3 regions of the Streptomyces cyslabdanicus genome follow, and region 3 is predicted to be linked to each of the others. Evidence: riboswitches for the same ligand, from Rfam matches in the RefSeq annotation. Region 3 holds a riboswitch; each other region holds the start of a gene.
The links. A riboswitch is a leader RNA that binds a small molecule or an ion and turns the genes downstream of it on or off. The one in region 3 is predicted to bind cobalamin.

Region 1 (4,204 bases), on a different contig from region 3:
CGGGGACAGGGCCCGCGCGGCGGCCGCGGTGATCTCGGTGAGCTGTTCGCAGTTGGTCATGAACGCCGCCCAGAGCTCGGCGTCCGACATCCGCCGGTAGGGAGCCTCACGCTCGAAGCTCCTGGTCTCCACGGGTGTGCCCGCGAGGAAAGCTCGTAGCACCCGGGCCAGTTCCTCGGCGTTCCCCGTCTGGTGGACCAGGACGTCACGCACCGTCCACGCCTCGCACCACGTGCCGTCGTCGGGCCTTCGGCCCTGCACGGCGTGGACGAAGGGCGCCAGTTCCGGGAGCGTTTCGTCGACCTTGGACGGGATCACGTGCCATGGGTGTCCCGGTCGGGCCGTCCGTCAAACCGGCTCGCGTCCGATCGGAGGCATGAGGCCCCGGAGCACGGTGCCGAGCGCGTGGGCTCGCCCTTCACGGGTACTCGTCGCCGCGTACGGCGGTCCGATGACCGTACGACCAGGAGCCCGGACGCACGCATGCCCGAACTGCCGGATGTCGAGGGATTCCGCGAGGTGCTGATGGCCTGCGGCGGGCACCGGCGTGTCACGGACGTCGAGGTGCGGGACGCCGGGGTGCTGCGGGGTGTCAGCGCGCAGCGGCTGCGGAGGGAACTGAAGGGCAGGTGTCTGGGGGAGGCGTGGCGGCACGGCAAGTGGTTGTTCGTGCCGACGGATCACGACGGTCCCACACTGGTGTGGCACTTCGGCATGACGGGGTCGCTTCGGTGCTGTTCCCCGGACGAACCGGTCGAACGGCACGACCGCATCCTGCTGACGCTCGACGACTCCCGGCAACTGCGCTACCGCGATCAACGCAAGCTCCAGGGCGTGCGGTTGGTCGACGACACGGAGGTCGAGCGCATCACCGACGGTCTGGGTCCCGATGCCCTCACCGTGCGCGGAGCGGAGTTCCGGGAGCTGCTGTCGGGACGACGGCGTGCCGTCAAGAGCGCGCTGATGGACCAGTCCGTGATCGCGGGCCTCGGGAACCTCCTGTGCGACGAGATCCTCTGGCGGGCCAGGGTGGCTCCTCGGACCCCGGCGCGGGACCTGAGCGAGACCGAGGTTCGGCGTGTCCGTGCGCGAATGCGGCGGGTCCTTGAGACATCCGTGCGTGCCGGGTGCGTGCCGTCGAGGCCCTCCTGGCTCACCGGGCACAGGGACGACAGGGATCCGATGTGTCCCCGCTGCGGGTGGCTCCTGAGCTCCCACCGCGTCGGCGGACGCCGTACGGTCTGGTGCCCGCGGTGCCAGGGATGAGCGACGCCGGCCGGTGCGGAGGGGCGGGCGGAACCGATCATGGGATGATGACCGGCGACATAAGGCGACGGCGGTCCGAGGAAGCCGGTGTGAATCCGGCGCGGTCCCGCCACTGTGACCGGTGAGCGAGTTCCGGGATGCCACCGCCCCGCCCGGGGTGGGAAGGCGGGACGAGCGAAGACCCGGGAGCCAGGAGACTCACGCGGTCGCCTCCTCGAGCGACACCGGGGCGGATCTCCCCGGGAGGGGAGTGGTGCGGCGTGCCTGAAATGCCGACGGACGAGGCGCCGGGCGGTGCCGTGGCGGGGAGCGGTTCGGTGCCGTGCCGGGTCGTCGTGTGCCGCGACTGCTGCTGCGGCAGCCCCAAGGTGCCCGGGGTCGACCACGCGGCGCAGACCGCGCGGCTGCGGGCGGAGGTGCCGGTGCGCATCTCCGACTGCCTCGACGTGTGTGAGCAGGCGAACGTCATCGTGGTCCAGCCGTCCTCCGCGGGCCGGGCGGCCGGTGCGCGGCCGGTCTGGCTCGGGCTCGTCAACGACGAGGGCGGTACCGAGGACATCGTCGCCTGGGTACGGGACGGCGGCCCGGGTGTGGCGCCCCTGCCGGAGATCCTCGGCCTGTACGCCATCACCCCGCCACGGCGACCCACGGACTCCTGAGGCGGCCCGTGCGTGCCAGGACGCGCGCGCGCCCTGGCGCGTACGTCCACGCGGGGCGGCCCGTCCACGCGAGGCGACCGGTCCCTCGTCACCGCTCCGGGAACGGCCGGGCCTCCGCCGACGTGACCGCCTCGCCGGCCTGCACGCCGTGCAGGACCTGGGCGAGCACCTCCGCCCCGCGCACCACCCGAGGTCCCGGCCGGTTGAAGTAGGACGGCCCGTCCAGTACCCAGACGCGGCCGGACCGTACGGCGGGCAGATCCGTCCAGCCGGGCAGCCCGGTGAGCAACGCGGCTTCCCGCAGGGTGCGTTCGGGAGGGAAGCCGCACGGCAGGACGAGGATCACGTCCGGCCGCGCGGCGCGCACCGCCTCCCAGGTCGTCGGCCCGGTGTGCTCGCCGGGCGCGGCGAGCAGCGGCTCGCCCCCGGCGGTGGTGATCTGCTCGGGCACCCAGTGCCCGGCGGGCCACAGCGGGTCGAGCCACTCGATCGCCACCACCCGGGGCCGGCCGAGGCCGGCGACCGCGTCGCGGACCCGGTCGAGGCGGGCCCGCAGCGCGGCCCGGCGCCGCTGCGCGCGTTCGCGCACGCCGAGCAGGTCGCCGACGGTGACCAGGCAGTCCAGTACGTCGTCGAGCGTGCGCGGCTCCAGGCTGAGGACCCGGGTGCCGGCGTCGAGCAGCCGCACGGCCTGGCTGACCTTCTCGTACGACACCGCGCACACGTCGCACAGATCCTGGGTGAGCACCACGTCGGGGCGCAGGGCGGCCAGGGCCTCGGTGTCCAGGGTGTAGAGCGACGAACCGGAGTGCGCCGCCCCGCCGACGGCGGCGGAGATCTCCCGGCTGGTGAGCGCGTCCTGGTCCAGGTCCGCCCCGGTCACCACGGGTACCGAGGCGACCTCGCGCGGCGGCCAGTCGCACTCGTGGGTGCGGCCGGCCAACTGCTCCGAAAGGCCGAGTTCGGCGACGATGTCGGTCGCGGCGGGCAGCAGGGAGACGATGCGCATACCTCGACTGTAGGAGGCCTCGCGGATCCGCTGATTCCGGCGCCCGGCGTGCAGGGCCTGCACGGCGTGATCGCACCGACCGGCACCGGCTGCTCGGCCACCGACCGGGCGCTCCAACTGTACGGCGGTTACGGCTACCTCAGCGAGTACGGCCTTGAGAAGATCGTCCGTGACCCGCGCGTCCAACAGATCCTGGAAGGAACCGACGAGATCATGCGTGTCCTCATGGCCCGCGGCCTGACGGAGGCGTTCGGATGACCGCCGCCGAGGAACCCGTCCTGTTCCACACCGACGGACGGGCCGCCCATATCACCCTCAACCGGCCGAAGGCCCTCAACGCCCTCACCCACGAGATGGTGCGCCGCATCGACGCGGCGCTGACGGCCTGGCAACACGACCCGGCCGTGGAGACCGTTGTCATCAGCGGCGCGGGGGCGCGCGGCCTGTGTGCGGGCGGTGACATCCGCGCCATCCACGACGACGTCCGCGACGGGGACGGCACCGCCTCGGCCGCCTTCTGGCGCGACGAGTACCACCTCAACGCCCGTATCGCCCGATATCCGAAGCCGTACGTCGCCCTCATGGACGGCATCGTGATGGGCGGCGGCGTCGGCGTCTCCGCGCACGGCAGCGTCCGGATCGTCACCGAGCGCTCGCGGATCGCCATGCCGGAGACCGGCATCGGCTTCGTCCCCGACGTCGGCGGCACCCATCTGCTGGCCCTCGCCCCTGGGGAACTGGGCACCCATCTCGCGCTGACCGGTGCGCAGATCGGCGCCGGCGACGCGGTGCTCTGCGGGCTCGCCGACCACTACGTGCCGTCAGCGACCCTGCCGGCCCTCATCGACGACCTGGCCGACACGCCCGTACGGGAGGTGCTGGCGCGCCATGCCCGACCGTTGCCGCAAGGGGAGTTGGAGGAGCAGAGGGAATGGATCGACCCCTGTTTCGCAGCCGCGACGGTCGAGGACATCGTGAGCCGGCTGCTCGACCACGGCGAGCCCGCCGCCAAGGAAGCGGCCGAAACCCTGCTCACCAGGTCACCGACCGCTGTGAAGGTCGCCCTGGCCGCCGTGCGCCGCGCCCGCCGTCTCGGATCGCTGGAGCCGGTCCTCGACCAGGAGTACCGCGTCTCCTGCGCCGCCCTGAGCAGCCCCGACCTGGCGGAGGGTATCCGTGCTCAGGTCATCGACAAGGACCGCGACCCACGCTGGTCCCCCGACACCCTCGCCGAGGTGACCGACGCCGACGTGAACCGCTTCTTCGCCCC
Region 2 (4,204 bases), on a different contig from region 3:
CGGCGAGCAGATCGGTGTCGGCGGTCGACAACAACAACACTGTGCTCATGCGGGCGCTCCCGGTGGAATGAAAGGCAGTCCTTGCGGCGCGCCGGACTCGATGAGCCGCCACAGCGCGTCCGTGTCCGCGTGCTGTTCGATCAGGTCGCCGAGCCGGTCGAGCTGCTCCTCGCGCAGTGCGGCGAACGAGGTGTCGGGCGCCGGCACGAAACGCCGGCCGGCGGCGGCCGCCACCTCGCGCAGGAAGGCCCGGCGGAAGCCGTCCGACTCCAGGGAGCCGTGCCAGTGGGTGCCCCAGACGGCACCGACCCGGCACCCGTCCAAGAAGGGACTTCCGCCGGTGACTTCGGCGACCCCGTGGTGGATCTCGTACCCCTCGACCCGTTCGCCGAGGGCTTCGCCCTGCGGCCGGGTGAGGGTCTTCTCGCGGGCGAACCGGACGCGTACGGGCAGCAGTCCGAGGCCGTCCACGTGTCCGGCCCGCGACTCGACGTCGTCCTCGACGTGCTCGCCGAGGAGCTGGAAGCCGCCGCAGATGCCGAGTACGGGCCGCCCGTCCGCCGCCCTTCTCGCGAGGGCGCGCGCGAGCCCGCGCTCCCGCAGCCACTCCAGCGCCCTGACCGTGCCCCGCGTGCCGGGTACGACGACGAGGTCGGCGTCGGTCAGTTCCTCGGGTCGGTCCACGAACCGCACGACGACGCCCGGTTCGGCGGCGAGCGCGTCGACGTCGGTGAAGTTGGACATCAGCGGCACGGCGCAGACGGCGACCCGCAGCACGTCCTCGCCGACCGGCGGCGCCACGGTGGACTCCCGCACGGCGCCCCGCAGGGAGACCCTCAGCCCGTCTTCCTCGTCGATGCCGAGCCCGTGCCGGAACGGCAGCACGCCGTACGTACGCCGTCCGGTGAGCCCGTGCAGCATGTCGAGGCCGGGTTCGAGCAGGGAGACGTCGCCGCGGAACTTGTTGACGAGGAACCCGGCGACGAACTCCTGGTCCTCGGGCGACAGCAGGGCGAGCGTGCCGAAGAAGGAGGCGAACACCCCGCCGCGGTCGATGTCGCCGACGACGAGCACGGGCAGCCGCGCGCCGCGCGCGATCCCCATGTTGACGATGTCGGTGCGGCGCAGGTTGATCTCCGCCGGGCTGCCCGCCCCCTCGCAGATCACCGCGTCGTACGTGCTCCGCAGCTCGGCGAGGCAGTCGAGGACGGTGCCGAGAAGCTTCTGCTGCCGCCCGCCGTGGTAGCCGCGGGCACTCATCTCTCCCACCGGCTTCCCCAGCAGCACCACCTGGCTGCTCTGCTCGCCGCCCGGCTTGAGCAGCACCGGGTTCATCAGCGCGGTCGGCTCGACGCGGCACGCCTGGGCCTGCATGGCCTGCGCCCGCCCGATCTCGGCGCCCTCGCGGGTGACGAAGGAGTTGAGGGACATGTTCTGCGCCTTGAACGGGGCGACCTTCACGCCCTGGCGCACCAGCCACCGGCAGATGCCGGCCGTGACGACGCTCTTCCCGGCGTCGGAGGTGGTGCCGGCGACGAGCAGACCGCCGCTCATGACGTCCGTCCTCTCTTCAGCAGCCGTACGCCCGCGCACACGCCGAGCGCGAGCCAGCCCACACGGCGGGAGAGCCGTACCGCGCGCTCGATGTCACCCGGCCGGACGGCGCGTCCGGCGCCGTTGAGCACGGGGCGGTGCTCCACGCGCCCGGCGTACGAGAGCGTGCCGCCAAGGCGCACCCCGAGCGCCCCCGCGAACGAGGCTTCCACCGGACCGGCGTTGGGGCTCGGGTGCTGGCCGGCGTCGGCGCGCCAGGCGCGTACGGCACCGCGCGCGTCGTCTCCCGCGACGGCCGCCAGGGCGGCGGTGAGCCGCGCCCCCGGCCAACCGGCGAGGTCGTCGAGCCGGGCCGAGGCCCAGCCGTAGCGGCGGTAGCGGGGGGACTTGTGCCCGACCATGGCGTCCAGGGTGTTGACCGCGCGGAAGCCGAGGAGCCCCGGCACACCGGCGGCGGCGCCCCACACCAGCGCGCCCACCACCGCGTCGGAGGTGTTCTCGGCGACGGACTCGACCACGGCGCGGGCGATCCCGTCGGCGTCCAGCGCCTGCGGGTCGCGCCCGCACAGATGCGGCAGCCGCGCCCGGGCGCCGTCGATGTCCCCGGCCTCCAGCGCGCGCCCGATCACCCGCGCCTCCCGGGCGAGGGAGGTCCCGCCGACGACGGCCCAGGTGGCGGCGGCGGTCAGCGCGACGGACGCGGTACGGGAAGGACGCAGGGCGGACGCGGCCAGCGCGGCCGACGACACGACGCCCCCCACGCACACGGCGGTGTGCAGGGCGCCCCAGCCGCGGTGGTCCCGCCACAGCGCGCGTTCCACGGCACCCGCGGCCCGTCCGAACACGGCGACGGGGTGCCCGCGGCGCGGATCGCCGAGGAGCAGGTCACCGAGGAGGCCGGCGGCGGCGCCGTACGCGAAGTCGCGATCGGCACCCATCGGGTCAGCCGGTCGTGCGGTCGGTCAGTGAGTTACTGGTGAACCTCGGTCGGCAGCCGCGCATGGCGATACATGTCCTCACTCAGGGTGTCCACGCCCTGGTTCGACGAGACCGGCGGTGAGAGTTCCTGACTCCCGGGGATGTTCATCCCCGGTCACAGTGGCGGGACCGCGCCGGATTCGCACCGGACTTCCTCTCCTGCCGCCGTATGTGGCTACGGCAGTCCACCACGCACCGCGAACACCCGTCAACCTGCCGTTGACCTGCGCAGGGGTACTGAGATGAGGCCCACACCCCGGGGCGGGCCGGACGGGAAAACCCGCCCTTCCCGGGCCGTCGCGGGGACGGTCCGGCAAGAGCGGGTGACGTGGTGACGTGTGGGTCGGGCGGGACCCGTCACGCGGATCCGACCCGGTCGCCAGGGTCCCGGGCGCGCCGGGCAGTACGGCTACGCCATGATCAGGTGGATCCCGTAGGCCACCGCGGCGGCGCACGCGGCGAAGCAGGCGTAGGCGCCGGTGACCGCGAGGACCCCGCTGCCGTCGCCCTGGGCGACGGCCCGCTCGCGGCGGGAGAGACCGGCGATGCCGAGGGTGAACAGGGCCACGAGGCCCACCGTGACGCCGAGGCTGACGCCGAAGACGGAGCCGAGGGCCGCCCAGTCGATCTTCATGGTGTTCTCTTCCTTCTGCCTGGACGCGGGCTCAGACGGCGGCGGCCGGCGGGGGCGCGACGGACGCGGGGTCGGTGGCGGGCGCGGAGGGCTGGGCGGGGATCGTGGCCGTGAGCGCGTCGGTCACCGGGGAGGCCGGGGGCGGGATGACGGCGGCGATGGCCTGGGTGACCACGCCGGCCGGCTCCTCGGTTTCGGCGTCGGTGCCGGTGTTGTTGACGTTGGTGTGGTCGACGACCTCACGGCGGGAGATCTTCCAGATCGCGGCGCTGGAGGCCACCAGGAACACGGCGACGAGGCAGGTGCCCCAGGCGCCGAGCCGGGTCACGGCCTCCGCGCCGGCCCCGACCAGAGCCGCGGCGGGCAGGGTGAGCGCCCACGCGACGGCCATGCGGGTCGCGGTGGACCAGCGGACCACGCCGCCCTTGCGGCCCAGGCCCGCGCCCATCACCGAACCCGAGACGACGTGCGTGGTGGACAGGGAGAAGCCGAGGTGGGAGGAGGCCAGGATGGCGGTGGCCGCGCTGGTCTGGGCGGCGAAGCCCTGCTGCGGCTGGAGGTCGGTCAGGCCCTTGCCCATGGTGCGGATGATGCGCCAGCCGCCGATGTAGGTGCCGAGCGCGATGGCCAGACCAGCGGAGAGGATGACCCAGGTGGGAGGGTTCGAGCCGGGGGCGAGGGCGCCGCCGGTGACCAGGGCGAGGGTGATGACGCCCATCGTCTTCTGCGCGTCGTTGGTGCCGTGGGCCAGCGAGACCAGGCCCGCGGAGGCGATCTGCCCCGCGCGGTGGCCCTTCTCGGCCGCCCTGCCGTGCGATCGCGACTTGCTGCCGATGCCGTACGACAGCCGGGTCGCGACCAGCGCGGCCAGACCAGCGACGACCGGGGCGGCGACCGCCGGGATGAGGACCTTGGTGAGCAGGACACCGCCGTGCACGGCGCTGAAGCCGGCCGAGGCGATGGTGGCGCCGATCAGACCGCCCATGAGGGCGTGCGAGGAGCTGGAGGGGAGTCCGACCAGCCAGGTCAGCAGATTCC
Region 3 (4,204 bases):
GGTAGAACTGGACGTGGACGGCCTCCTCGAAGAGCTGGCGGGACAGGTACAGCCGCGCCTCGGGGGAGTTGATGTGCTTGTACAGCGTCAGCACCAGGTTGTTCGCCACGATCGAGTCACCGGTGGCGAAGAAGGCCACCAGCCGTCCGATCAGGTGCTGCTCGGCCGGGCTCAGCTTGGCGAGGTCGGCGACGTCCGAGTGAAGGTCGACCTCCTCCACCGTCCAGGTGTTCTTGATGGCGTCCCGGTAGCGCTCGTAGAAGTCCGGGTAGCGCATCGGACGGAGCGTCAGTTCGAAGCCGGGGTCGAGCAGGTTCTTGGTCTCGCTGGTCATTACTGGCAGGCCTCGCAGGACTCGGGGTTCTCAAGGGAGCAGGCGATCGCGTCGGCGTCCGGCGCCGCCTGCTGGACAGGGACGGTGGCGGGAGTCTGGGCCCGGGCCGCGCGGGCGATACGGGTCGCCGGGCGGGAGCGCAGGTAGTACGTCGTCTTCAGGCCCTGCTTCCAGGCATAGGCGTACATCGAGGAGAGCTTGCCGATGGTCGGCGTCTCCATGAACAGGTTCAGGGACTGGGACTGGTCCAGGAACGCGGTGCGCGCCGCGGCCATGTCGATCAGACCGCGCTGCGGGATCTCCCACGCCGTGCGGTACAGCGTCCGCACGTCCTCGGGGATCCAGGCGAAGCCGGCCACCGAGCCGTTCGCGTCGCGCAGTGCCTCGCGGGTGCGGGCGTCCCAGACGCCGAGCGCCTTCAGGTCGTCCACCAGGTACGAGTTGACCTGCAGGAACTCCCCGGAGAGCGTCTCACGCTTGAAGAGGTTGGAGACCTGCGGCTCGATGCACTCGTACACGCCCGCGATCGAGGCGATGGTGGCGGTCGGGGCGATGGCGAGCAGCAGCGAGTTGCGCATGCCGACGGCGGCGATCCGCTCGCGCAGGGCCGCCCAGCGCTCCGGCCAGGTCAGCTCGACGTCGTAGTGGTCGGGGTGCAGCACACCCTGGGCCGTACGGGTCTTCTCCCACGCGGGCAGCGGGCCGTTGCGCTCGGCGAGGTCGGCCGACGCCTCGTACGCGGCGAGCATGATCCGCTCGGCGATACGGGTGGACAGGGCCTTGGCCTCAGGGGAGTCGAAGGGCAGCCGCAGCTTGAAGAACACGTCCTGGAGGCCCATGGCGCCCAGGCCCACCGGCCGCCAGCGGGCGTTGGAGCGCCCCGCCTGCTCGGTCGGGTAGAAGTTGATGTCGACCACGCGGTCCAGGAAGGTGACGGCGGTGCGGATGGTCTCGTCCAGCCGCTCCCAGTCGATGTCCCCGCCGGCCACGAACGCGCCCAGGTTGACCGACCCCAGGTTGCACACCGCCGTCTCACCGTCGTCGGTGACCTCCAGGATCTCCGTGCAGAGGTTGGAGGAGTGGACGACGTGACCGGGCTGCGCCGTCTGGTTGGCGGTGCGGTTGGCGGCGTCCTTGAAGGTCATCCAGCCCTGGCCGGTCTGCGCGAGGGTGCGCATCATACGGCCGTACAGCTCGCGGGCCGGCATGGTCTTGCGCGCCAGTCCCCGGGCCTCCGCGGCGCGGTACGCGGCGTCGAACTCCTCGCCCCACAGGTCGGTCAGCTCCGGCACGTCCGCGGGGGAGAACAGCGACCACTGCCCGTCGGCGTTCACCCGGCGCATGAACTCGTCCGGGACCCAGTGCGCGAGGTTGAGGTTGTGCGTCCGGCGGGCGTCCTCACCGGTGTTGTCGCGCAGCTCCAGGAACTCCTCGATGTCGGAGTGCCAGGTTTCCAGGTAGACCGCGGCGGCGCCCTTGCGCCGGCCGCCCTGGTTCACGGCGGCCACCGAGGCGTCCAGGGTCTTCAGGAACGGCACGATGCCGTTGGAGTGCCCGTTGGTGCCGCGGATCAGCGAACCGCGCGAGCGGATGCGGGAGTAGGCGATGCCGATGCCGCCGGCGTGCTTGGACAGCCGGGCGACCTGGAGGTAGCGCTCGTAGATGGAGTCCAGCTCGTCCTTGGGGGAGTCGAGGAGGTAGCAGGACGACATCTGGGGGTGGCGCGTGCCGGAGTTGAAGAGCGTGGGGGAGGAGGGCAGGTAGTCGAGGCGGCTCATCAGCCCGTAGAGCGCCTCGACCTCGTCGACGGACCGCGCGGTGTCGTCCTGCGCGAGGCCGGCCGCGACCCGCAGCATGAAGTGCTGGGGCGTCTCGATCACCTTGCGGGTGATCGGGTGCCGCAGCAGGTACCGGCTGTGCAGGGTGCGCAGGCCGAAGTAGCCGAAGCGGTCGTCGGCGGCCCGGTCGATCAGCGCGTCCAGGCGGTCGGCGTGGGCGCGTACGAACTCCGCGGTCCGGTCGGCGACGAGGCCCTCGCGGTGGCCCACGGTGACCGAGTCGGTGAAGGAGGCGACGCCCTGGGAGGCGGCCTCGGCGCGGATGGTGAGGGTCAGCAGCCTGGCCGCCAGCCGCGAGTAGGCGGGGTCCTCGGAGATGAGCCCGGCGGCCGCCTCCGTGGCCAGCTCACGCAACTCGGCCTCGTCGGCCCGCGCCGACCGGCCGCGCAGCGCGGCGGCGGCGACCCGGCCGGGGTCGGCGTCGGGGAGGTCGGCGGTCAGCTCGGTCAGGGTCCGCAGCAGTACGGCACCTGGACCGTCGGTTTCCGTGGCTGTGACTGAAACCGGGTCGGCTGGCGCGATGGTCACGTGGAGCTCTCCCTCGCTCGGCACGGAGCCTCGCACAGGGCAGGGGGCAGCACACGAGCGCACGCGGCGCCGCGCCCACCAGCCCATTCCGCGAGGCCCGGACGTCAGGGCACCCGGACCGGACGGCCGGGCGCGCTGTCGGCAGGTCCTCGGACTGACGCTCGTGGCGGCCCATGGGGCATATGCGCACGAGTACACCGTTGCGGGACAGTTCCGGATTCGCACCGGATTCCCCTGCGGCGACAGTGAGCACGAGCATACATCTTGTGCTGAGTGAGTCGGGCACCCCCATATGTTGTGCCGCGTCGACTCCGGAGCGTGTCAGAATGTCAACTCGTAGGTGAGCAGCGCGATGTCGTCCAGCTCCGGGAGCGGGTTCCAGTCCCGCCCCGGCGTGCGGACGAAGCCCAGGCGCTCGTAGACGCGGTGGGCGGTACGCATGGAGCTCTGGCTGGACAGCACCACGCGGACACAGCCCTCCACGGTGCGTGCCCGGTCCAGACAGGCCCGTACGAGGGCCTCGCCGACTCCTCTGCCGCGCGCCGCGTGCGCGACCGCGAGCATCCGTATCTCGGTTTCCCCGGGGCCGGCGAGGTCGGCCATGGGACCGGCGCCGGGGACGAAGGTCACGCCGCCGAGCACCTTCCCGTCCGCCACCGCCACCGCCACCAGCACCTCGGCCGCGGCCGCCCGCTTGGCCACGTCCCGCAGCTCGACGAGATATCCGTCGCTCTCGCCGAAGTCCAGCAGCCCGTCCTGGAGGTAGGCCTGGGCGGTGATCTCACCGAGCGTGCCGTACTCGCCGGGTTCCACCGGCCGGATCGCGAAGTCCATGGGCCCGAGTGTGCCGCACGGGCCCGGCCGCGGGCCGCCGGATTTCTCTCCGGCGGCCCGCGGGGTGCCCGGTGCTACTGCGGGGCCGCCGCCGTGGTCGGCGGGAGCTCCACCTCGACGCCCGGGTCGCCGGCGTCCGCCGTGTAGTCCTCCGGCCGGGTCTCGTCCACGCCCTCGGGCGCCCTGACCGCCCTCAGCACGAACGTCAGGACCACCACGACGGCCGCGTTGAGCACGAACGCCGTCAGACCGAGGTAGCCGATCTCGCCGAGGCCCGGGATCTCCTTGGCCGAGCCGCCGAAGTGCTTCTGCGTCGGCGAGGCGACCCCGTAGGCGGCGACCGTGCCGTAGACCATGCCGACCGCCCAGCCCGCCAGCAGCGCCCAGCGGTGGAACCAGCGCGTGAACAGGCCGCCGACCAGGGCCGGGAAGGTCTGAAGGATCCAGATCCCGCCGAGCAGCTGGAAGTTGATGGCGACCGTCTTGTCCATGGTCAGCACGAACACCAGCGCGCCCACCTTCACCAGGAGCGACACGATCTTGGAGACCCGGGTCTCCTCCTTCGGTGTCGCGTGCGGGCGGAGGAAGTCCTTGTAGATGTTGCGGGTGAACAGGTTCGCGGCCGCGATCGACATGATCGCCGCCGGCACCAGCGCGCCGATGGCGATCG

Region 1: another riboswitch for cobalamin. It lies ahead of ACTYVM_RS09080 (hypothetical protein); the one in region 3 lies ahead of ACTYVM_RS14745 (ribonucleoside-diphosphate reductase subunit alpha).
Region 2: another riboswitch for cobalamin. It lies ahead of ACTYVM_RS00285 (cobalamin biosynthesis protein); the one in region 3 lies ahead of ACTYVM_RS14745 (ribonucleoside-diphosphate reductase subunit alpha).

What each region holds. Positions count from the first base shown of each region.
Region 1 covers NZ_JBQRUW010000012.1:129,318-133,521, forward strand. Annotated here, with positions in the region: gene ACTYVM_RS09070 (maleylpyruvate isomerase N-terminal domain-containing protein) at 1-318, opposite strand, end outside; gene ACTYVM_RS09075 (Fpg/Nei family DNA glycosylase) at 484-1,266, shown strand; cobalamin riboswitch at 1,344-1,466, shown strand; gene ACTYVM_RS09080 (hypothetical protein) at 1,536-1,925, shown strand; gene ACTYVM_RS09085 (cobalamin-binding protein) at 2,014-2,934, opposite strand; partial or broken gene ACTYVM_RS09090 (acyl-CoA dehydrogenase family protein) at 3,013-3,192, shown strand; gene ACTYVM_RS09095 (enoyl-CoA hydratase/isomerase family protein) at 3,189-4,204, shown strand, end outside.
Region 2 covers NZ_JBQRUW010000001.1:51,565-55,768, reverse strand. Annotated here, with positions in the region: gene cobN (cobaltochelatase subunit CobN) at 1-49, opposite strand, end outside; gene ACTYVM_RS00290 (cobyric acid synthase) at 46-1,554, opposite strand; gene ACTYVM_RS00285 (cobalamin biosynthesis protein) at 1,551-2,492, opposite strand; cobalamin riboswitch at 2,596-2,737, opposite strand; gene ACTYVM_RS00280 (hypothetical protein) at 2,942-3,166, opposite strand; gene ACTYVM_RS00275 (inorganic phosphate transporter) at 3,198-4,204, opposite strand, start outside.
Region 3 covers NZ_JBQRUW010000022.1:153,823-158,026, reverse strand. Annotated here, with positions in the region: gene ACTYVM_RS14750 (ribonucleotide-diphosphate reductase subunit beta) at 1-334, opposite strand, end outside; gene ACTYVM_RS14745 (ribonucleoside-diphosphate reductase subunit alpha) at 334-2,700, opposite strand; cobalamin riboswitch at 2,824-2,959, opposite strand; gene ACTYVM_RS14740 (GNAT family N-acetyltransferase) at 3,022-3,534, opposite strand; gene mctP (monocarboxylate uptake permease MctP) at 3,609-4,204, opposite strand, start outside.